One region of the Thioalkalivibrio sp. ALM2T genome, then DNA from elsewhere that is predicted to be linked to it. Evidence: predicted binding sites of a transcription regulator. Region 1 holds the regulator's gene; each other region holds the start of a gene.
What was found. Region 1 encodes sigma-54, which starts transcription at its own class of promoters, with help from an activator protein. Its sites were predicted from a motif close to TGGCANGNTNCNTGCTT; they were not measured.

Region 1 (5,466 bases):
CTGGCGGCGCTGGCGTGCGCGCAGGTCGTCGCCAGCGATATAGCCCTGCATGTGCAGCATGTGGTTACGCACGGCCGCCTCGATCATCACCGCGATGTTACGCCCCGGCGCGATCGGCAGGCTGATCAAGGGGACGCGCAGGCCGAGGATGTCGATCTCGCCGCGGCGTCCGTTCAGCCGGTCATCGGGGACCGGCGAGGGTTCGCCATGATCGCGCAGGTCGATGATCAGGCGCAGGTACTTGCCGCCCTTGATCGCGGAATCGCCGTACATGGCGCGGATGTTGAGCACCCCAAGACCGCGCACCTCGAGCAGGTCCTGGAGCAGGGCCGGGCAATGGCCGCGCACGATGTCGGGCGCAATGCGCGCGAACTCGGGGGCATCGTCGGCGATCAGGCGATGCCCGCGCGAGATCAATTCCAGCGCGACTTCGCTCTTGCCGACGCTGGAGGCGCCGCTGATCAGCACCCCGATCCCGAGGATCTCCATGAACACGCCGTGGCGCACCTCGAAATGGGCCAGGCGCTGCTGCAGGAAATAGCGCAGCAGCGAGATGATCTCGTGACTGCTGGTGCTGGAGCACAGGATCAGCGGCAGCGCCTCCTGTGGGGCGTCGGGCATCTCCGAGAACGGACAGGTGTCCTCGGCGAAGATCACCGCGGTGGTCCCGGTGCGGGCCATCTCCAGGATCAGGTCGTTGCACTGGGTGGCGCTGAGACTGGAGATATAGCGGGCCTCGAAGTCGCCGATGATCTGGATGCGGTTGGGCCGGATCAGGTTGAGATGGCCAGCCAGTGGCAGGTCGTCCCCGTCGTCGCCGACCAGCTTGCGGTCGGGTGCTGCATGTTCGCCGTGTACAAAGCGAAGATCCAGGCGGTTTCCCATGGCCTGGATCAGGCTCTCCACGTTGATGTCGCGGGCGATCCCGCCTTCTCCCAGCGCCTCGTTCATGGCAGACGCTGCGCGTCGGAATCGCGGCTGGAGGCGGGTTCCACGAGCTTAGTCCTCGCTGAAGCGGCGCACGAGTTCCTGTTCCAGGGCCGCCGCATCCCCGGCCCGGCGCAGCGCTCCGATGGTGTCTGGCTGCGACAGGCCGCGGGCGAGTTGGGCCAGCAGGTCGAGGTGGTCGCCGGTGGCGGCCTCCGGGACCAGCAGTGCGATCAGGATATCGACCGGCTCGTGATCCATGGCGTCGAAGTCGACGCCCTTTTCCAGGCGCAGCACGGCCACGCGCGGCGCCTCGAGATCGGCCAGGCGGCCATGGGGAATCGCAACCCCATGGCCGAGACCGGTGGATCCGAGTTTTTCGCGTGCGGACAGGGCCTCGAAGATCGCGTTACTCCCCGGTCCCGTGCCGTCACCTCCGCCGGCGAGGAGGTCCGCCAGAGCCTCCAGGGCCCGTTTCTGGCTGGAGCACTCGGGTTGCAGGCCAATGCGCTCGGAGGTGATCAACTCGGCAATCGTCATGGATCAGGAGGCCTGCTCGCGGTTGCGCTGGGCACCTTCGGCGCGGTGGTGGTCCTTGACCTTTTCCTTGTGCTTGATCAGCTGACGGTCGACTTTGTCGATCAGCGCGTCGATCGCGGCGTACATGTCCTCGTGAGAGGCCTCGGCGTGGATGTGATTGCCGCTGACCTGGAGATTCGCTTCGGCCTGGTTGTGCTGATTCCGGGTCTTCTCGTGGGTCAGCACGACGTGGACGTCGATGACCTTGTCGAAGTGGCGCTCCAGCTTCGCGAATTTCTCGTTGACGTAGTCGCGCAGGGCGTCGGTGATGTCCACGTGGTGGCCGGTCAGGTTGATCTGCATGGTCAGGACTCCTTGGTTACTTGCTGCCGGTGGGCATCGAGGCCATCTGCCGGCGTTCGCTGGATGAAGGGATGTGCATCGCCTCGCGGTACTTGGCCACGGTGCGGCGCGCTACGTTGATGCCCCGGTCCGACAGGACCTGGGCGAGCCGGGCATCGCTGAGCGGCTTGTTCGGGGGTTCGTCGCCAATCAATTCGCGAATCATGGCACGGATGGCGGTGGCGGAACACTCGCCGCCATCGTTCGTGCCGACATGGCTGGAGAAGAAATACTTGAACTCGAAGACCCCGCGCGGGGTATGCATGTATTTCTGCGTGGTCACCCGCGAGATGGTCGATTCGTGCATCTCCAGGGTCTCGGCAATGTCGCGCAGGATCAGAGGCTGCATCGCGACGTCGCCATGCTCGAGAAAGCCCTGCTGGCGGTGGACGATCGCCTCGGCGACCCGCAGCAGGGTGTCGTTGCGGCTGTGCAGGCTCTTCAGGAACCAGCGTGCCTCCTGCAGCTGATCACGCATAAAGGCGCTGTCGCGGGCATCCGAGACCTGGCGCACCATGCCGGCGTAGAGATCGTTGATACGGATGCGCGGTGCGATCTCCGGATTCAGCTCCACGCGCCAGCCCTCGGCGCTATGGCGCACATAGACATCCGGGACTACGTATTCCGAGGTGGCGGAACTGATCTGCGCGCCCGGGCGCGGGTTCAGGGTGCGGATCAGATCCAGCGCGCGGGCCAGTTCGTCCGGGTCGCGTACGCCGGACTGGCGCTGCAGGGCCTTGTAGTCGCGCTTGCCCAGGCTGTCCATGCCGTGTTCCAGGATCGCCCGTGCGGCCTCGCGGGCCGGGGCGTCCGGGGCCAGTTCGCGTAGCTGGATCTCCAGGCACTCCCGCAGGTTGCGCGCACCGACCCCCAGCGGGTCGCACTGCTGAATCCAGTGGAGGACTGCCTCGACCTCGTCGACGCCGACGGTTTCATCCTCGCCGCGGCTGATGGTCTCGGCCAGGGTGTCGAGGTCGCCCTCGAGATAGCCGTCGGGGCTGATGGCGTCGATCAGGGCTGCCCCGATGCGCTGGTCGCGGGGTGTCAGATGGCTCAGGTGCAGCTGCCACAGCAGGTGATCCTGCAGGCCCTCACCGTCGTCGTCGCTGGTGTTTTCCAGCGGGTCGCGGTCATCCACGCCCTTGTTGGGTGTCGGGGCCGGCTCGTAGATGTCGTCCCAGCGGCTGTCGGTCGTCAGTTCCTCGGGGATTACGTCATCGCTGGTAGTGGTGGCCTCCATGCGATCGCCTTCCACCAGCTCGCCGTCCTGGTTCAGACGCTCGGTATCGGCCTCGGACTCTTCGTCCTCGACCTGTTCGAGCATGGGATTACTCTCCAGCGCCTGCTGGATCTCCACTTGGAGCTCGAGCGTGGACAGCTGCAACAGGCGGATCGCCTGCTGCAGTTGCGGCGTCATGGTCAGCGTCTGACCCAGCTGCAGATTCAGGCCGGGTTTCAGCATCGGGTATGCGGGGCGAGGGTGGGCATTGGTGGAATCTTAAAGCCTGCCTTGTGGTTTGTGCACCGACCGGGCCGCATGTGGGGCGCTTTCACAGGCGGAAGTTCTCGCCGAGATAGACCCGGCGCACCTGGGGATCGGCCAGCAGCTCGTCCGGTGTCCCGGCGGCCAGCAGGCGGCCTTCGCTTAGAATATAGGCCCTGTGGCAGATGCCGAGGGTCTCGCGCACGTTGTGATCGGAGATCAGTACGCCGATGCCGCGCTGGGCGAGATGCCGAATCACGTCCTGGATATCGCCGACCGAGATCGGATCCACCCCCGCAAAGGGTTCGTCCAGACAGATGAAGCGCGGATCCCCGGCGAGGGCGCGGGCGATCTCGGCGCGGCGCCGTTCGCCGCCGGACAGCGCGATGCCCGGGCTGTGGCGCACGGTCTCGAGCTGAAACTCCTCGATCAGGGCGTCGCCAATGCGGCGGCGCTCGTGGCGATCGAGTCCGGGGCGCAGTTCCAGCACGGCCTGCAGGTTGTCCCACACGCTCAGGCGGCGGAAGATCGAGGCCTCCTGCGGTAGGTAGCCGAGGCCGGCGCGCGCGCGCACGTGGATGGGGGCGCGGGTGATATCGCGCTCGCCCAGGGTGATGCGCCCGGCATTGGGGCGGATCAGCCCGACCAGGCTGTAGAAGCAGGTGGTCTTGCCGGCCCCGTTCGGGCCCAGCAGGCCGACCACCTCGCCGGGTGCGAGGTCGACGTCCACTTGGTCCAGCACCGTGCGCTGGCCGTAGCGCTTGGTCAGCTCGCGTCCGATCAGGCGGTCGTTGGTTTGTGCCGGTGTGGCGGATGGGCTGGGAGCGACTGCGTTCATTCGTCGTCGCGCGGCTGGATGGTGATGCGCACGCGCTCGCTGGCGCCTTCGCCGCGTTCGGCCTCGATTACGTCGGTCGTCAGGTCGTAGGTGATGCGCTTGCCGCGCGCCTCCTCGCTGGTGGTGATCACATGGGCCTGGTCGGTGAGGATCATGAGGTCTTCATTCAGCAGGTAGTCGATGCGCAGGGCGGTGGCAATGCGCATCTCTCCGGTTTCCGGATCGGGTGATTCCAGGCGTGCCGGCTCGCCGTGGGCCTCCATTTCGTAGGGGCGGCGATCGCGGGTGCGCACGTAGACCTTGTCGGCCTCCAGGGTCATGTCGCCGCGGATCACGATCACGTCGCCGGTGTAGGTCCCCAGCCCCTGGCGTTCGTCCATCTCCGCGCGGTCGGCAGTGATCTCCACCGGCAGTGCCGGGCCCGAGCCCTGCTGGGCGATCGCGGGCGTGGCCAGCAGCACGAGCAGCAGGAGCGCCGCCACGCGGGCACCCGGCTGGGCCGGGCGGTGGCGAAGGCTATGGGGATTCGGGGTCATGCGCGGGATCCTCCTCGCTCGTCTCGCTGTAGAGCGAGTACACGTCATGGAACAACTCTATGGTATCCCCTCGCGAGTCCACGCGCAGACCGGTGCCGCGCTGGAACAGGCCCGGCTGGTTCAGGGTGGAAAGGGCATCCGAAGTGGCGACCATGGTGTCGGTGGCGACGCGAACATCCCGCGAATCGATGATGGTCTCCACGCGTTCGCCGTGGGGCGGCTGTACGCCGTGGGTGGGGCCCACCAGGTCCAGGGTCGCGGCGGCCGGTTGATGCAGCGCGGCGGGGGCAGTCCAGCGCCATTCGATACCGCCCTCGGCGAACAGGTCGAGGTCCGGGTCGTCCACCCATTGGGGGCCATCACGTCCAAACTCGCGCAGGCGGGTGCCGCGCAGACGATGGCTCAGCTCGCCGTCGTCGCCGGTGGCATGCAGGGTGAAGCCGTCAATCTGCAGCGTGACCTCGCCCTCGGGCGGACTTACCTCGGCCTGCGCCAGGGGCACGGTCGCGAATGCGAGCACGGCCAGGGTCCATCCGACTTGGCGGCGAGTCCTTTGGCTCATCCGTTCAGGTAGGTCTCGAACAGCGCGTCGAGCCGACCCTGCGCGGCCAGCAGGCCCTCGCAGGCCTCGCGCACGGCCCCGCGCCCGCCATGGGCCTCGGTCACCCACTGGGCATGCTGGCGCACCAGCGGGTGGGCGTCGCCGACCGCGATCCCGAGGCCGACCCGCTGCATCGCCGGAAGATCCACGATGTCGTCGC
Region 2 (5,466 bases), on a different contig from region 1:
TCGTTGATCGGCTGGGTGCTGGCTCCGAGATCGGCCGTACCGCGCTGGATGTGTTCGCTGTAAGTGCGATCGAACAGGTTGTCCACACCCAGCATCACCCGCGATCCGGAGGACACCTCCATGCCAGCGTACATCGCGGCGGTGGCAAAACCGGGGGTTTCTTCCTGGTCGAGGCTGTAGATGGTTCCATGGCCGGGATGAATCCGGTCCTGACGTGCGACACCTCGTACCTGGGCCCCGGCAAAGCGCCCGCCGGACTGGTACTCCAGGGCCAGGGTCATTTCAGCCGGCGGCGTCTGCGCGAGGGGCACACCATCGGTATCGTTGCTGGAGCGAACCCAGGCGGCACTGGCGCGCGCCGTCCAACGTGAGTTCATGGCCCAGGCAAGATCCATCTCGGCGCCATAGGTGGTGGCGTCCACGTTGCGCGCAGCCGGGGCCTCGTTGGCGATCAGGATGTAGTCGTCGTACTGGCCGTAGAACACGGCAACCGAGCCGGTCAGATCTCCGTGATGAACCTGCAAACCCGCATCCAGCTGGGTCAGATTCTCGGTGTCGAGGTCGAACACGCGGCGACGTTCCCAGAAATCGGCAGCACGCTCGGCGCGCCCGAGACCAATGTGCCAGCTTATCGGGGCCGCGTGGAGATCCTCCTCGTAGCGCAGAAACCCGCTGGTCTGGTGTGTACGGTCGTGTTCCCCGGGCCCGGCGCCGCCGAAGCCATCGGCGTCCTGTGCGTCGGCCCGCGACCGGTCGACACGCAGCCCCGTGACCAGGCGCTGGGAGTCCGAGAATGGGTACTCCAGTTCCGCGAACACGCCGGTATCGCGGAATCGGGCGGTATCCTGGCGCGGGACATCGCGCCAGACGAAAGCGTCCATTCCCATCAGGCGATTGCCCCGGTGCCGGTTGCGCTGGTGCTCGATTCCGGCGTGTAGCAGCATATCTCCCGGCAGGGCGAAATCGGCGGCGATGCGCGCGCCGGTAGTCACGCGATCGGGGTAGCTGACCATTGGCATGTTCGGCGGCTCGCGCAAGCTATAGTTGTCCATCACATGGTCGATCTCGTTGTAGAACACCCGGGCCTCGACCTGATCCAACCACGGCGTGATGCGCTCGCGCGTCAGCGCTAGGCTGTAGCCGGTTCGCTCGAACTGCGTGCCGTCCATGCCGCGGTCGTCGTAGGCCGCCTCAGCATCCGAGCGGTCGAGGGTGAGTTCCACCAGGGTGTCGGCATCCGGCCGCCAGCCGAGGATCCCGGTGCCGCTCCAGCGCGAGTACTGCGAGTGCACCGTGTTGCCGTCGCCGTCCTTGTAATCGGCCTGGTCGGACAGGGTGCCGATGCCGCGGATGAAGCCCTGCTCGCTGCCAGTGGCAACATCGGTGATCAGGTCGAAACGGTCGAAGCGCCCGACGGTGATCCCGGCAAAACCGGTCACACCGCCGTCGGCATCGAACACCGGGGCATCCCGCTCGAAACGCACCGTGCCGGCGGGATTGGCGCCATACCGCACGGTCTGGGGACCCTTGCGCACCTCAATGCGGTCGAAGGCCTGCGGATAGGCGTAGGCGGTGGGCGGATCCATGCGTCCGCCGCAGCCGCCAAGGATTAGGTCATCGTCCAGCAGGATGGCCAGCCGCGAGCCACCCAGACCGCGCAACTCCGGATCGCCGCTGGTGCCACCCTTGCGGCTGACCGCGAAGCCGGGGATGGACGCTAGGTACGAACCTCCATCGTGTGCCGGCAACGGCAGGCGTGGCTGGCGTGGGTCGGTGGTGACCACGCCGGGCCCTTCCATTGCCGGTGCGGTGATCACCACCGGCGGCAGAAGGACGGCCGCTGGTTCGGACGTCCCATCAGCCAACGACGCACTGGGCCACATGGGTACACTGGCCCCAAGTACCATAGCCAGTGCGCGACGCAGCGTTACATTCAGCATTACTACCTCTCCCTTGTCGTGATATCGAAGGCATCAGAGCAAGGGCCAGGCCAAACCGGTCAAGCGGCGGGCCATCGAATGCAGCGCTATGAATTGGCATGATTTTTTGGCGAACGGGTAACCGCAGGGGCTATAACCGGGTTCACCCGCGTGTGGCATTTGCCACAGGGCATGGGTTATATCGCACATGTGCCAGCGATCTGGTTTGTCAGTACTCGCGGGGTTAGGCAGGCTATATTGAAGGCAATCCACAGGAACTGCCGGCCAAGGCGGCTGGCTGAATAGGTACGGACGGTGGGGATAGAAACCAGATCCGATCAGACGGGCGCTGAAATCATCGGCAATTCCCCGGAACTGCAGGCCGTGCTGCGCCAGGTCAGCATGGTGGCGGCCACCGATGCCACCGTGTTGGTGCTCGGCGAAAGTGGTACCGGCAAGGAGCGACTGGCGCGGCGCATTCATGCACAGAGCCGACGGCCGGACGGGCCGCTGGTAACGTTGAACTGTGCGGCCCTGCCCGCAGAACTGGTCGAATCGGAGCTGTTCGGCCACCGGCGCGGGGCCTTTACCGGTGCCAACTCCCACCAGACCGGGCTGGTACAGCAAGCGGCTGGGGGCACGTTATTCCTCGACGAGATCGCCGAGCTGCCGGCTGGGGCGCAGGCCAAGCTGCTGCGGTTCCTAGAGGCCGGGGAATGCCAACCCCTGGGCGCGGGGACGACCGAACACGTGGACGTGCGCGTGATCGCCGCCACCCATCAGGACCTGCATGCGTGGGTCGGTGCCGGACAGTTTCGCGCTGATCTCTATTACCGCCTGCAGGTGGTGCCACTGGAGATGCCGCCGCTGCGCCTGCGCCAGGGCGATATCCCGCTGCTCACCGAGCACTTTCGCAACACGCTGGCCGCCCACCATGGACTGACGCCGCCGACCTTTGCCCCAGCGCTGCGCAGGTGGCTGGCCCAGTGGCCATGGCCGGGCAATGTCCGCGAGCTGAAGAACCTAGTGGAGCGCTGCGTGATCTTCATGCCGGGCCAGCAGGTGGCGCCGGGCGACATCCCGGACCACTGGATGCAGCTACCCCCGGGTCAGGCGGGCGGGCCGTGGATTATCCCTCCGGACGGCCTGAGTCTGGAACGGGTGGAGATGGAACTGATCCGCCAGGCACTGGAACAGACTCGCGGCAATCGCTCGCGCGCCGCGCGCCTGCTGGGCCTGACCCGCGACACCCTGCTGTACCGTATGAAGAAACACGCCATCAGCTAGGGAGACATGGACCGGTGTCCACGCCCACGCTGGTGCCCCGTTTGTTCCGAGACAATGTGTTTCCCTGGGTGACTTGATGTTCGGGAGTCATGGATGCCATTAAGTGAGTTCGAACGAAAGCGGATAGAAAAGCCGTCGACGCCGTCGTGGAACGCCGCAGGCCTCCCGCGCATCTCCGGGATCAGGTCGATCTTGCCTATCGCATCGAGGGTCAGAGCGTGCTGCTGTTCGAGCGGTGGCCTGCCTGGGACGACTCGGGGCATACGCTGGAGATACCTATTGCCAAGACCACACTGGTCAAAAAATCGGGCGCCTGGAAGATCTTCTGGCTGCGATCGGATCTCGCCTGGCACCGCCATGATCCGAAACCGGAAGCCTCGTCGCTGGATGAGGCCCTGAAGATCATCGGCGCGGACGACCACGCCTGCTTCTTCGGGTAGCACCACGGACGCCGGTGAGACCGGCAACCGGGACCACGACGAGTCCCCGGAGGAGGATGCATGCACGAGTTTTCGCTGATGGCCGATCTGATGCGCAAGATCGAGCAGGTGGCGGCCGACAACAACGCCCGGCGCGTGACCCGCGTACGGGTATGGCTGGGCGCGTTGTCGCATATCACGCCCGAGCATTTCCGCGAGCACTTCGAGGACGGCATCCGCGGCACCGTCGCCGAGGGGGCCGAGCTGGAGGTGGAGACCTCGGACGACGAGGCCCACCCCGAGGCCCAGCAGATCCTGCTGCGGAGCCTGGACGTGGCGTGAGCGCCGCCGCGACACGCGCCCCGTCGCCTGCGCGCTGGCACCTGGTGGTCACCGGCCGGGTTCAGGGCGTTGGCTTCCGGCCGTTTGTCGCGGAGCGGGCCCGGCGGCTCGGCATCACCGGCTCGGTGGGCAACACGCCGTCCGGCGTGGTGATCGAGGCCGAAGGACTAGAGGCCGCGCTCGTCGCGCTGCGCGCTGCCCTGGAGCAGGAGGCCCCGCCGGCCGCGCGGGTCGATGCGATCACCGTGACGGCATCTCGCCCCGTCGGCGCTGCCACCTTCCGCGTGGTTCAGGGCCCCGGGCAGGGCGGCGCGCCGGCCCTGGCGCCGGACCGTGCAGCCTGCCCCGACTGCCTCGCCGAGATCCGTGACCCCGCGGCAAGACGCCACCGCTACCCGTTTACCGCCTGCACGGCCTGCGGACCACGCTGGAGTATCGCGACGGCCCTGCCCTGGGACCGCTCGCAGACCACCCTGGACGAGTTCCCGCTGTGCGCGGCCTGCCGGGCGGAGTTCGAGGCCCCGGGGGACCGGCGCTTTCACGCGGAGGCCATGGCCTGCCCGGACTGCGGGCCGCAGGTAACGCTGCGCGGCCCGGACGGAGGCGAACACGCCACCGGCGATGCGGCCCTGCACGCGGCGGTCAACGTGCTGCGCGAGGGGCAGATCCTGGCGCTGAAGGGTCTGGGCGGGTTCCAGCTCCTGGTGGACGCGACCCGCCAGGATGCGGTGACCCGCCTGCGCGCGCGCAAGCAGCGCCCGGAGAAGCCGCTGGCGGTCATGCTGCCGGATGGCGACTGGCTGGCCCAAGTGGCGCGCGCCACCAGCGCCGAACGTACGCTGCTGGATGCGCCGGAGGCACCGATCGTGCTGGTGGACCGCCGGCCGGGCGCCCCGCTGGCAGAGGGCGTGGCGCCGGGGTTCAACCGTCTGGGACTGATGCGGCCGGCGACGCCACTGCATCACCTGCTGCTGGAGACCTTCGCCGGCCCACTGGTCTGCACCTCGGGCAACCGCGGCGGCGAGCCCCTTTGTATCGACACCGCGGAGGCGGTGACCCGACTGGGCATGATCGCGGACGGGATCCTGGACCACGACCGGCCGATCGCGCGGGCACTGGACGATTCGGTATTTCAGATCGCCGCGGGCCGGCCTCAATGCCTGCGACTCGGCCGCGGGTATGCGCCGCTGCGAGTGCCCCTGCCAGACGCCGGGCCCGTCACCCTTGCACTGGGGGGCCACCTGAAGGCCGCCCCGGCCCTGGCCCTGGAGACCGAGATCGTCGTCGGCGCCCACGTCGGCGACCTGGACAGCGACGCGGCCCTGTACCGGCTGGCTGGCGAGGCCCGCGCACTGGGCGAACTCTGTGGCGTGGACATCGCGCGCGTCGCCTGCGACCGGCATCCCGACTACGCCTCCACGCCGCTGGCCGGGGGCTGGGGGCCTCCGGTCGTCGCCGTACAACACCATCATGCCCACGCGGCGGCCTGCCTGGCGGAG
Region 3 (5,466 bases), on a different contig from region 1:
GCCCGCGCGGACGCGTTCTTCCAGGTCCTGGTGGGTCGCGGCGATGATGCGCACGTCTACCCGGATCGGGGTATGGCCGCCCACACGGTAGAACGTGCCATCGGACAGCACCCGCAACAGACGCGTCTGCAGGTCGAACGGCATATCGCCGATCTCGTCGAGGAACAGGGTGCCGCCATCGGCCTGCTCGAAGCGGCCCTTGCGACTCTGGTTGGCTCCGGTGAACGCGCCGCGTTCGTGACCGAACAGCTCGCTTTCGAGCAGATCCTTGGGGATGGCTGCGGTGTTCAGCGCGATCAACGGCTGGTCGGCGCGCGGGCTGTGCTGGTGCAGGGCCCGCGCGACCAGCTCCTTGCCGGTACCGGATTCGCCATTGATCAGCACGGTGATATTGCTGCGCGATAGCCGCCCGATGGCGCGGAACATCTCCTGCATGGCCGGGGCCTCGCCGATGATCGGGGTCTCCTCGATCTCGGGACCGGCGGGACCGTTCTCCTGCCCGGCGCGGCGCGCCTCCAGCGCGCGCTGCACCAGGGCCACGGCCTCGTCCACGTCGAACGGCTTGGGCAGGTACTCGAAGGCCCCGGTCTGGTAGGCGCCCACCGCGCTCTCCAGATCGGAGAAGGCGGTCATGATGATGACCGGCGGCGGATCCGGGCGGGTCTGCATGCGGGCCAGGAAATCCAGCCCGTTCAGGCCCGGCATGCGGATGTCGGCGACGATGGTGTCCGGGACCGGATCCCGCTCGAGCGCCGCCCAGGCAGCGTCCGCGGTCTCGAAACCGCGAACGGCAATCGCGTGACGCTGGAGGGCGCGTTCCAGCACCCAGCGAATCGAGTCGTCGTCGTCAATGATCCAGACGATGGGTTCCATCAGTGCGTCTCCTCCCGGCCCTGGGGGGAATCAATAGGAAGCAGGATGTCGAATGAGGTCGCCCCCGGGCGCGAATGGCATTCGATCAAGCCGTCATGCAGCTGGATCAGGCTCTGGGCAATCGGCAGCCCCAGCCCGGTGCCCTCGGCGCGCCCGGTCACCATGGGGAAAAAGATGCGTTCGCGGATCTCCTCCGGGATGCCGGGGCCATTGTCGCGCACACTCAGTTTGGCCACCAGCCGGTGGCGTTTCCCGGAGATCGTGTACTGGCGCAGGATCCGCGAGCTCAGGGTGATCTGCCCCCCGTCTTCCAGTGCATGCACCGCGTTCTGCACCAGGTTGAGGATGGCCTGCACCAGCATGTCGCGATCCGCCTGCACGTCGGGAATACTGGGGTCGTAGTCGCCGCGGATCTTCAGCCCCAGCGGCAGTTGCACGCTGACCAGGCCCCGGACGTGCTCCAGGACCTCGTGCAGATTGACGGCCTCGCGCCGCGGCATGTTGTTCGGCCCCAGCATGCGGTCCACCAGGCTGCGCAGGCGGTCCGCCTCGCGGATGATGATCTGGGTGTATTCCTTGAGGCCCGAGTCGTCCAGCTCGCTGGCGAGCAACTGCGCCGCGCCGCGCAGCCCGCCCAGTGGGTTCTTGATCTCGTGGGCCAGCCCGCGGGTCACCGCACGGGTGATCGCCTGCTGCTTCTGCAACTGTTCCTCGCGGCTGATGCGCTCGTGGCGGTCGATGGCGTTCAGTTCGAACAGCAGCTGGCCCGGCCGCTCGCCGGCGGCGTGCAGTGGCGTGATGATCACGTCGGCCAGGAAGCTGTCGGCTCGGAGGGGCTCCATCTGACGGGCACGCAGCGTGATCGGCTGATCCAGGGTCAGCGCCGAGCGCAGGCGGTTGGCCAGATTCCGGTCCAGCTTGAGCCACTGCCCCAGTCCGTGGCCGACGATGCGTTCGCGGCTAAGCCCGAGCAGGACCTCGGCCGCACTGTTCAGGCTCAACAGGCGCAGTTCTGCATCGGTCACCAGCACGGCCGTGGAGAGGTCGTCCCACCAGGGCGGGGTGGTCATACCGGGATTGGCAGCGGGCGTAGTCATCGAAAGGCCTCAAGCAGGAATTGCGCCAAGCGAAAATCGCCGGGCGGGACGCTGAAGCCGAGGGCTGCGTCACACCAGAAGCCTGGCCGCCGACACCCTTGAAACCGAAACGCCCCAGAGTGGTGCAATAATAGCACCAATCTGGGGCGCCGAACGCACCACTTCGGTGCGATATACGACTGCCGTCGTCAATTCGGGCCAGGCGTCACCGGCTGCGGCGCCCGGGGAGCCTGCGGTGCCTGCGGTGCACCGCCCGATGGAAACTGCTGAGGCCGTTGCTGCTGTTGCTGGCTGCGCGGGATGGCCATGCGCAGCACGTTGAACTCGATGGTATCGCTGGCACCCAGTTCCTGACCCGACTCGTCTACGACCCGCGCCTGCAGGGTATAGGCACCGCGGTTCAGGCCCTGGAAGGTCGCGCTCGTCGAGGCCCCCTCGCCGGCGGCCTCCCCGTCCAGCAACCAGACCACGCGGTGGCCGGCATCGGCGTCAAGCGCCGGTTCAATCTCGATCTCCGCGGTCACATTGCCATCGTTCGCCCGCACGCCCTCGCCATCCCCCGGCCGCGCGATGGCGACCCGCTGGTAGGCACCCTCCGCTTCGGGCTGACCGCGCGGGCGCACGGGGCGCTCGAGGATCTCACGCGCGCCCTCCAGCGGCACGCCCCGCATCGGCTCACGCACATCGACCGATTCGCTACGGCTCCCCTCGGGGGGGCGGTCGCCAAAGTGGACATTGCCCTGATCGTCGGTCCAGCGATAGACGTCGGCACTAAGGAGCGCAGGGGCGAGAAGGGCGGCCAGGGGCAGCGCCAGCCAGACAGCGATTCGGAACATGGGCTTTCCTCCTTGGAAGGCACGGATCCACGACCCCGCCTCGTTGTGTTTGCGAACGACCGGCCCAGGCGCCCCACACGTCAGTGCGGGCCGGCTGGGCCATCAAGCCGCGGCGCGAACCCAGATACCCTGCAAGCGAGCCGCTTCTGCCTGAAGGGCTGCCAGCCGTTCGCGCTCGGTGCGCCCATCGGCCCCGGCCTCCAGTGCGGCGAGCCAGTCGTCCAGCGCAGCCAGGCGCAGCAGGGTTGGCGCCGCCCCTCGCTCGATGGCGGTCAACGGCCGCCGTCCGTTATATCCGGACAGCAACGCCCGGTAGCCCTCGGCATCCGGCCGCCCCGCGTCATCCACGGCGACTGCCAGGGCGAGCCGTGCAACCTGCCAGAAGGCCGGCACCGGCGCGGGCGGGAGGACCAGATCGGCCAGGCCGGCGCCCTCCGGATAGATGCGGACCGTCTGCCAGACGCTTCCCGCCAGCGGCAGGTCCTCGAAACGGTAAAGCCCCTGATGGTGCAGCTCGGCATCCAGGATGGTCCGCGATTCGGCATCCAGAGAAGGCGTGATTGTGTCCGCACGCTCGCGCATCCTCTGCTGCAGCACGCCGCGTCGGTAGCCGTCTCCAGCGGGCAGGGTGCCGGCCGTGTGGCGGCCCTGCCAGTCGGCCGCGCGCTCGCCCAGGGCCTCCAGGCTGCCAGGCCCCTCGGCCGCCACCGTGCCCTGAATGGCCTGGCCACGCTCGAGCACCAGGACCACCTGCCCGGCCGCATCATCTGTACCCCGGCCGATCACGCGGCCACAGCCAGCAGGGACCTCGGCGAGGGCCTGCTCCAGGGCCGGCGCCGCAGCAGCCGGCAGGCGCAGGCACTGCACCGGCCGACCGTCGAGTTCCGGCCCCTCGGGACCGACCGTCAGCACCAGGTCGGCAAGCTCGCCGCAGCGCTGAATTTCGGATTCATTCATTACCATCGGAAAATCACCCAGGACGGGGGTACAAAGTCGGGATCCAGCTCGTTGCGGCGACCATCCAGCGTGCCATCGCCAGTGGTATCAATCAGGTAGTAGGTCGGGCCGACCGCGGGCGTAACCTCGACCATGACCAGCTCGCCGCCCATGCGGTACTCGCGCCGCGTCTCGCCGTCGCGCTCGATAATGATGATGTCGGCCTCTTCCAGGGAGCGCTGCTCGCGGGCGCGCTCGTCCAGCACCGGGGGCGGCGGATCGGCAGCCTCGTCCAGTTCCGGCGGCGGCGGGGCATCCCCCCACTCGCGGTCTTCCTGCGCCAGCGCCGAACCGGGCACCAGCAGCAGGGCCGCCAGCAGCGACAGGGGCAGGCTCAGGCGGGTCGGGGTCATCGTCACAGCTCCATCAGTCGTTTCTTTTCTTCCGCGGACGGCTCGAAGCTGCGCGTCTCGTAGTGCTCGAAAATCGCGCTCACCACATCCTCCGGCGAATCTACCAACGAGTATAGCTGCAGGTCCTCCTCGTCGATGGTGCCCTGTTCCACCAGGGTATCCTGGAACCAGTCGAGCAGCCCCTTCCAGAACTCGCTGCCCACGAGGACCACGGGAATACGCCGAGTCTTGCCGGTCTGCACCAGCGTCAGGATCTCCGCCAGCTCGTCCAGTGTGCCAAAGCCGCCCGGCAGGACCACGTAGGCGGATGCATACTTCACGAACATCACCTTGCGCGAAAAGAAGTGGCGAAAGCCGAGCCCGATGTCCTGATAGGGATTGGAACTTTGCTCGTGGGGCAGCTGGATGTTCAGGCCGATGCTCGGCGAGTGCCCGGCGAAGGCGCCCTTGTTGGCCGCCTCCATGATGCCCGGCCCGCCACCGCTGACCACCGCAAAGCCGGCATCCGACAGCTGGCGCGCGGTCGTCTCGCCCAGCTGGTAATAGCGATGCTCCGGGGGAAAGCGTGCAGAACCAAAGATGCTGACCGAGGGCTTGATGTGCGCCAGGCGCTCGAAGCCCTCCACGAACTCCGCCATGATCTGGAAGATCTTCCAGCTTTCGCGGGTCAGGGCAGAGTCATCAATCGGACGCAGGCCCGGGTGTTCGGCACGTTCACGGTTGTTCATGCGGCGGGTTCCTCGGATGGAGACTCAAGCGTAACGGGCGCCCCGCGTCCATACAAACGTATCCATACAAATGGCCCGCACGAATGGGCGCCTCACGGCCAGCCCTGTAGAATGGCGCGCGTTCCCTGTCCGGATTCCGCCTGCATGTCGCAACCGCCCCTCGTCCTGGTCGACGGCTCGTCCTACCTGTTCCGCGCGTTTCACGCCCTGCCGCCACTGACCGCGCCGGATGGCGCCCCGACCGGCGCGATGATTGGCGTGGCCAACATGCTGCGCAAGCTGCGCGCAGACTACGGGCCGGAGCACATGGCGGTGGTGTTCGACGCCAAGGGCAAGACCTTCCGCGACGACATCTACCCCGAATACAAGGCCACCCGCCCCCCGATGCCGGATGAGCTAGCGGCCCAGATCGAGCCCCTGCACGAGCTGGTCCGGGCGATGGGCCTGCCGCTGCTGTGCGTCGGGGGTGTCGAGGCCGACGACGTGATCGCGACCCTGGCCGATCAGGCGGCGCGCGCCGGCCATGCGGTGGTGATCTCCACCGGCGACAAGGACCTCGCCCAGCTGGTGGATGATCGCATCA
Region 4 (5,466 bases), on a different contig from region 1:
CTCAGCCGGCCTGCGTGCCACGGGTAACCCAATTGCCGACGATGGCAACCAGACGGTCGAGGAAGAACCCGACCAGGCCGACGTAGACGAGTGCGAGCACGATGTCGCTGAGCATGGAGGCGTTCCAGGCATCCCAGATAAAGAAGCCGATGCCGACACCGCCGATCAACATCTCGGCGGCCACGATCGCCAGCCAGGCGAGACCGATCCCGATGCGCAAACCGGAGAAGACATACGGCGCGGCGGCCGGGAGCATGATCTTGGTGAAGTACTCGAAGCCGTTCAGGCGCAGCACGCGGGCCACGTTCACGTAGTCCTGCGAGATATTCCGGATGCCGACCGAGGTGTTGATGATGATCGGCCAGATCGCGGTGATGAAGATCACGAAGATCGCCGACGGATTGCTGGCCTGGAACGCGGCCAGCGAGATCGGCAGCCAGGCCAGCGGCGGCACGGTGCGCAGCACCTGGAACAGCGGGTCAAGTCCGCGCATCGCCCAGGTGGACTGGCCCACCAGCACGCCCAGGCCGATACCGGCGACCACCGCCAGCGCATAGCCGTAGGCCACGCGCTCAAGGCTGGCAAGCAACTGCCAGGCCATGCCGACGTCATTACCGCCATAGTCGTAGAACGGGTTGACGATCAGTTCCCAGGTGTCGGTGATCACCTGACTCGGGGCGGGCAACACGGCTCCCTGGGATGACGCCATCATCTCCCAGATGAGCAAAAAAAGCGCCGTGACAATCACCGGCGGCACCACCACCGCCGCGGTGTGGCGCAGGCGCCGGCCCCAGGCCCCGGGGTCGCCCCCGGGGATCTTGCGCGGCTTGGTCGCGGTCGTCGCGACCTTCCTGGCCACGGGTTGGGTGGTCGCACCCGCGGCCGCCGGGCGCTCGCGCCCGGAGCCGAAGGTCATGGTGCGGTCGAGAATGGCACTCATCGCGAAATCCTCTTGAATCGTTTGTTCGAGTGTCGTCGGACGACGGCGTCAGGACGCGATCGCCTTGATTTCCAGGCTGTCGAGGTAGGCCTGCGGGTCTTCCGGGTCGAAGACCTTGCCGTCGAAGAACGCCTCCTTGCCGCGCGAGGTGGACTCGGGGATGTCGGCGGAGTCGATACCCAGCTCGGCAGCGGCCTCGCGCCAGATGTCCTCGCGGTTCACCTCGTCCACCAAGGCCTGCATGTCCAGGTCCGGCGGCAAGTAGCCCCAGCGAATGTCCTCGGTGAGGAACCACAGATCGTGGCTCTTGAACGGGTAGGAGGCTTGGTCCTTCCAGTAGCGCATCTGGTCCGGGTGGTCCTCGACCACGCGGCCGGTGCCGTAGTCGAAGTTCCCCTGCATGCGGTCGATGATGTCGCCGTACGGGGCGTGGATGTAGCGCCGGCGCGAGCAGATCTCGGCGACCTCCTCCTTGTTCGCCGGGTCCTCGCAGTACATCTGCGCCTCCATCACCGCCATGGTCAGGGCGCGCGCCGCGTTCGGATGAGCCTCCACCCAGTCGGCACGCATGCCCAGCGCCTTCTCCGGGTGGTTGTGCCACAGTTCGCCGGTGGTGTTGGCGGTGTAACCGATGCCCTGATTGATCAACTGCATGTTCCACGGCTCGCAGACACAGAAGGTGTCCATGGAACCCACGCGCATGTTGGCGACCATCTGCGCTGGCGGGACCACGATGGTGGCGATGTCGCGGTCCGGATCGATCCCGCCGGCGGCCATCCAGTAGCGGATCCACAGGTCATGGGTGCCGCCGGGGAAGGTCATCGCCGCACGAATGTCGTCACCGCCGGCGGCCTTCTCGGCCAGGGCGCCCTTGAACTCCGTGGTGTCGGTGCCGACCTTCAGGTCCGCGTACTCATCCCCGACCGAGATGCACTGCCCGGCCAGGTTCAGTCGCGCGAGGATCGTCATCGGCGTGCCCCGGCGATGGATCAGGTAGGGCATTGGCGTGAGGATGTGCGAGCCATCGATTCCGCCGCGTTGCGACCCCAGATCCAGATTGTCGCGCACCGTGCCCCAAGAGGACTGCTTCAGCACCTGCACATCGGGCATGCCGTGAGCGGCGAAAAAGCCCTTCTCCAGCGCAATAAAAAGCGGTGCGGCATCCGTCAGGGCAATAAACCCGAGCTTCGCCTCGGTGGTCTCCGGCTTGCCGTTGCCAGCCTTTGCATACCCCCAGGGCGCGGCGCCCGACATACCCATCGCGGTTGCGCCGATACCTGCAGCCACGCCGCCCAGGAAACGCCGGCGCGACAGTCCGGAGGTCTTCTTCGTGTCGTTTGTGTGATCAGTCATTGCGGGCTCACTCCCCTAGTCAGAATTCCCGTGCAAAAACGAAAAAAGGCGTCGCATCAGCCCGGCTGCTCGTGCAGCCGGGTGATGGACGCCTTTGTCCAGTCCCATGGGAGGCCCGGTCAGCGGGTCTCCCTGTTGTCAGACGACGAACCGCCATTGGCTCGTCTTGCCCATACTCCTGCAGGAGGTGTGCCAATTAGCCGTTGCTAGGCGACCCTGCGGGAAACAATCGCGCCATGGCGCGGAAAAATCGGACGGTTCGCCGCATGGAGTCGAACCCTTGAGGGGTTCGAGGCCCGGATCAAACCGCTTGAGGCACCACCCTGGGGCGCATTGGAGGTGCAAGTGAACCGCATTGGTGCGTCGCGATACAGCCCCCGGCCCCTTTCCCCATGGGGCCGGACTACAGGCCCTTCCCCAGCAGGTCAGACATGGCGACGGTCGCCTCGGCCACCTCGGCCAGACGCCGGTTCTGGTTCATCGCAGTCTGGCGCAGGAGCTTGTAGGCCTGGTCCTCCGTCAGGCCGCGATGCTGGATTAGCAGTGCCTTGGCTCGCTCAATGGTCTTGCGCTCGGCCAAGGCCTGGCGCGCCGCCTGCAGCTCGTCCTCCACCGACTGCAGACGACTGGCCTGGCGTTGCACCAGGTCCATCACCGAATGTCCGACGATCGGCACATTGAGCGGGTTATCGCCGCCCACGCCGTCGGAATCCAGCCCCTCGGGCGCACCGAAGAACACCGCATACGGCACGCTGTCGCGTAACTCCGACTCGGCCAATTGCGCGATACGGTCACGCACCGCACCCAGGTCCGCGCGATCCGCCACGATGCGCGCGGAGCAGCACTCGTTCAGGTGCATCTCCAGCCGATCCTCGATCTCCTTCATCGCGTCGATACGCGCAGTCGTGCAGGCAAACCACGCCTCGGCCCGGGCCGGGGCCGGGGCCGGCTGACCATCGGCCTGGGTGCAGGCCTGACGGCGCAGGCGCTCGACCTCGGCGGCGAAGCTCGCGCCCTGTAATTGACGCCAGGCTCCGCAGGCCGATTCCGGGGCGAACTCGGAGAAGATGCGAAACGAACGTTCCTGGGCATCGATACGGTGTAACAGCGCCTGGCGCAGTTCGCCGTCAAACACGCCCTGGCCAAAGCCCGCAGCACCGATCGCGCGTTCCTGACCCGCAAGCTCCTTGCCCTGCATGAAGTTCAAAAGAGCGACCAACGCACCGGAGACCTCCGGGTCAGTAGCCGAATCCGCTGCCTCGAATACCACGGCCAGGAGCGACCGGATCAGTTCGCTGAATCCGCGCATCGCCTCCATCGGCGAAAGCGTGCGCTCGTTGACCTCCTCGCGCAGGCTGGGCAGCCCGGACAGCCCGTGCAGGGCCAATGCCATGCGCCCCAGCAACCGGCTGCGCGCGTGGGCACAGGCCCCCGGCTGTAACCAGCCATCAAGGTGTTCGCGAAAGGCCGCCGCCGTGGTGTCGGATTCGGTTCGATACTGCCCCAGCTCCTCGGCATAACGCTGGCCAGCCGAGCCGATCCAGAGGCTGGAAGCGCCGCGTTCACGCTGCAGTTGATGCACTAGGGCCCGGATGCGCCCGACCAGTTGCACGGCCTCCAGCAGGCGCTCCAGGCTCACTACCTCGCATTTGCGCGAGGCGACCAGGAAATCGCCAATGGCCTCTTCATACGAAACGCTCGGCGATAGGGTATTCGGGGGGAGATTCTGACTCATGCTCATGATCCGCGGATGCCTCGCGGAACAAACAAGCATGCAATGTGCCAGTTCGGGGCACTGGCAGGGGCGGGAGATCAGAACGAGCGGGGGATCACACCCCCGCGCGCGAGCAACGATGAACGATCAGAAGCTCATCGAGCGGTCGAAGTCGGCGACGGCCTGGACGTACTGGCCCATGCCGGCCATCTCGGCGTTCGGCAGGAAGTTGTGTTCGCCGACGTCGCGGCCCTTGGCGCAGGCCTCGCAGGCCCAGAACGGGACGCCTTCACTGACCAGTGAATCGACGATGTCCTTCATTGCCGGCATGTTGTGGCCGACGATCTTGTCGTAGACATTGCGGTTGGCGATGTTCACGGCCTCGCCCTGCAGCCAGACGGTCACGTCATGGCCCTGCTGCTTGGCCACGTTGGCGGCGATCATGCCGAGCGTCGCACGGGTGGGGTCGTCGGTACCGGCGGTGACAGCAACAATAAAGCGCATGGGGTTCTCCTGAGTGCTTGAAACGTGCTGCAACCCTAGCGGCAGGCACGGCCGGCGTCGATTTCCCACAAGCCGCGGAGAAACACTCGGATCAGGGCCTGCCCCTAACCGTAACGCTGGTCCGGTAGAGCTTGAAGGCCATCAGCAGCCAGGGGATGGCGTGCATGACCAGGTCGAGGGTGTCCCGCACCCGGGTCAGCTCGCCGGCGAGCAACCAGCGCAGCTTCTCCGCGACATGCGGCTCGGGGATCCAGGGGGCCAGGCCCAGCGTGGCCACCAGCAGGGCAAACAGCCACAGCGGTGCGCGATCGACCCAGCGTACGAAGGCTTTCATCGTGCGCATCCTACCCAAGGCCCGCGCACGGCGCAGCCCGTTCTTGCCGGCAACGGGGCCGCCTTCTACACTTTTGCCAGCTTCAGGGGGGCGCGACTCGGCAGGCCCGGGAACCCCCTGGCCTCACCACCGCGGTCCGCAGTAGCCGCCCGGTCCGGAAGACCATCATGGAAGCCCTGCTCGTCTCCACCGTCATCGTCGCCATCGCCGAGATGGGCGACAAGACCCAGCTCCTCGCGCTGCTCCTGATCTGCCGCTACCAGCAGACCTGGCCCATCATCTGGGGCATCGTGGTGGCGACCCTGGCCAATCACTTCCTCGCCGCGCTGGCCGGCGTCTGGATCGGCGCGAGCGTGCCGGACGAGTGGCTGCGCTGGGGGCTGGGGCTCGGGTTCATCGTCATGGCCGCCTGGGTGCTGGTGCCGGATAGCGAGGACGAGCTGCCAGCCCCCTCGAAACACGGCGTGTTCTGGACCACCACGGTGCTGTTCTTCCTGGTCGAGATGGGCGACAAGACGCAGGTGGCTACCGCCGCGCTGGCCGCGACCTTCGACAACCTGATCCTGGTCGTGATCGGCTCGACCATCGGCATGGTCCTGGCCAATGCGCCGGTCGTATGGC

Region 2: the regulator sigma-54 is predicted to act here: its motif matches at 1,977-1,993, upstream of F816_RS0109700 (TonB-dependent copper receptor).
Region 3: the regulator sigma-54 is predicted to act here: its motif matches at 1,982-1,998, upstream of glnL (nitrogen regulation protein NR(II)).
Region 4: the regulator sigma-54 is predicted to act here: its motif matches at 2,472-2,488, upstream of F816_RS0106000 (CmpA/NrtA family ABC transporter substrate-binding protein).

Annotation. Positions count from the first base shown of each region.
Region 1 covers NZ_KB906562.1:45,146-50,611, reverse strand. The annotation lists gene hprK (HPr(Ser) kinase/phosphatase) at 1-951, opposite strand, end outside; gene F816_RS0108565 (PTS sugar transporter subunit IIA) at 1,000-1,467, opposite strand; gene hpf (ribosome hibernation-promoting factor, HPF/YfiA family) at 1,471-1,809, opposite strand; gene F816_RS0108555 (RNA polymerase factor sigma-54) at 1,826-3,310, opposite strand; gene lptB (LPS export ABC transporter ATP-binding protein) at 3,399-4,169, opposite strand; gene lptA (lipopolysaccharide transport periplasmic protein LptA) at 4,166-4,705, opposite strand; gene lptC (LPS export ABC transporter periplasmic protein LptC) at 4,686-5,267, opposite strand; gene F816_RS0108535 (HAD family hydrolase) at 5,264-5,466, opposite strand, start outside.
Region 2 covers NZ_KB906564.1:22,453-27,918, forward strand. The annotation lists gene F816_RS0109700 (TonB-dependent copper receptor) at 1-1,940, opposite strand, end outside; gene F816_RS0109705 (sigma-54-dependent Fis family transcriptional regulator) at 2,274-3,206, shown strand; gene F816_RS0109710 (DUF3024 domain-containing protein) at 3,353-3,646, shown strand; gene F816_RS0109715 (hydrogenase maturation nickel metallochaperone HypA) at 3,707-3,967, shown strand; gene hypF (carbamoyltransferase HypF) at 3,964-5,466, shown strand, end outside.
Region 3 covers NZ_KB906575.1:999-6,464, forward strand. The annotation lists gene ntrC (nitrogen regulation protein NR(I)) at 1-873, opposite strand, end outside; gene glnL (nitrogen regulation protein NR(II)) at 873-1,970, opposite strand; gene F816_RS0113450 (DUF4124 domain-containing protein) at 2,159-2,806, opposite strand; gene F816_RS0113455 (hypothetical protein) at 2,909-3,763, opposite strand; gene F816_RS0113460 (DUF2782 domain-containing protein) at 3,763-4,155, opposite strand; gene F816_RS0113465 (TIGR00730 family Rossman fold protein) at 4,158-4,883, opposite strand; gene polA (DNA polymerase I) at 5,028-5,466, shown strand, end outside.
Region 4 covers NZ_KB906558.1:272,664-278,129, forward strand. The annotation lists gene ntrB (nitrate ABC transporter permease) at 2-940, opposite strand; gene F816_RS0106000 (CmpA/NrtA family ABC transporter substrate-binding protein) at 989-2,293, opposite strand; gene F816_RS0106005 (nitrate regulatory protein) at 2,697-4,028, opposite strand; gene F816_RS0106010 (DsrE family protein) at 4,155-4,511, opposite strand; gene F816_RS0106015 (hypothetical protein) at 4,603-4,845, opposite strand; gene F816_RS0106020 (TMEM165/GDT1 family protein) at 5,013-5,466, shown strand, end outside.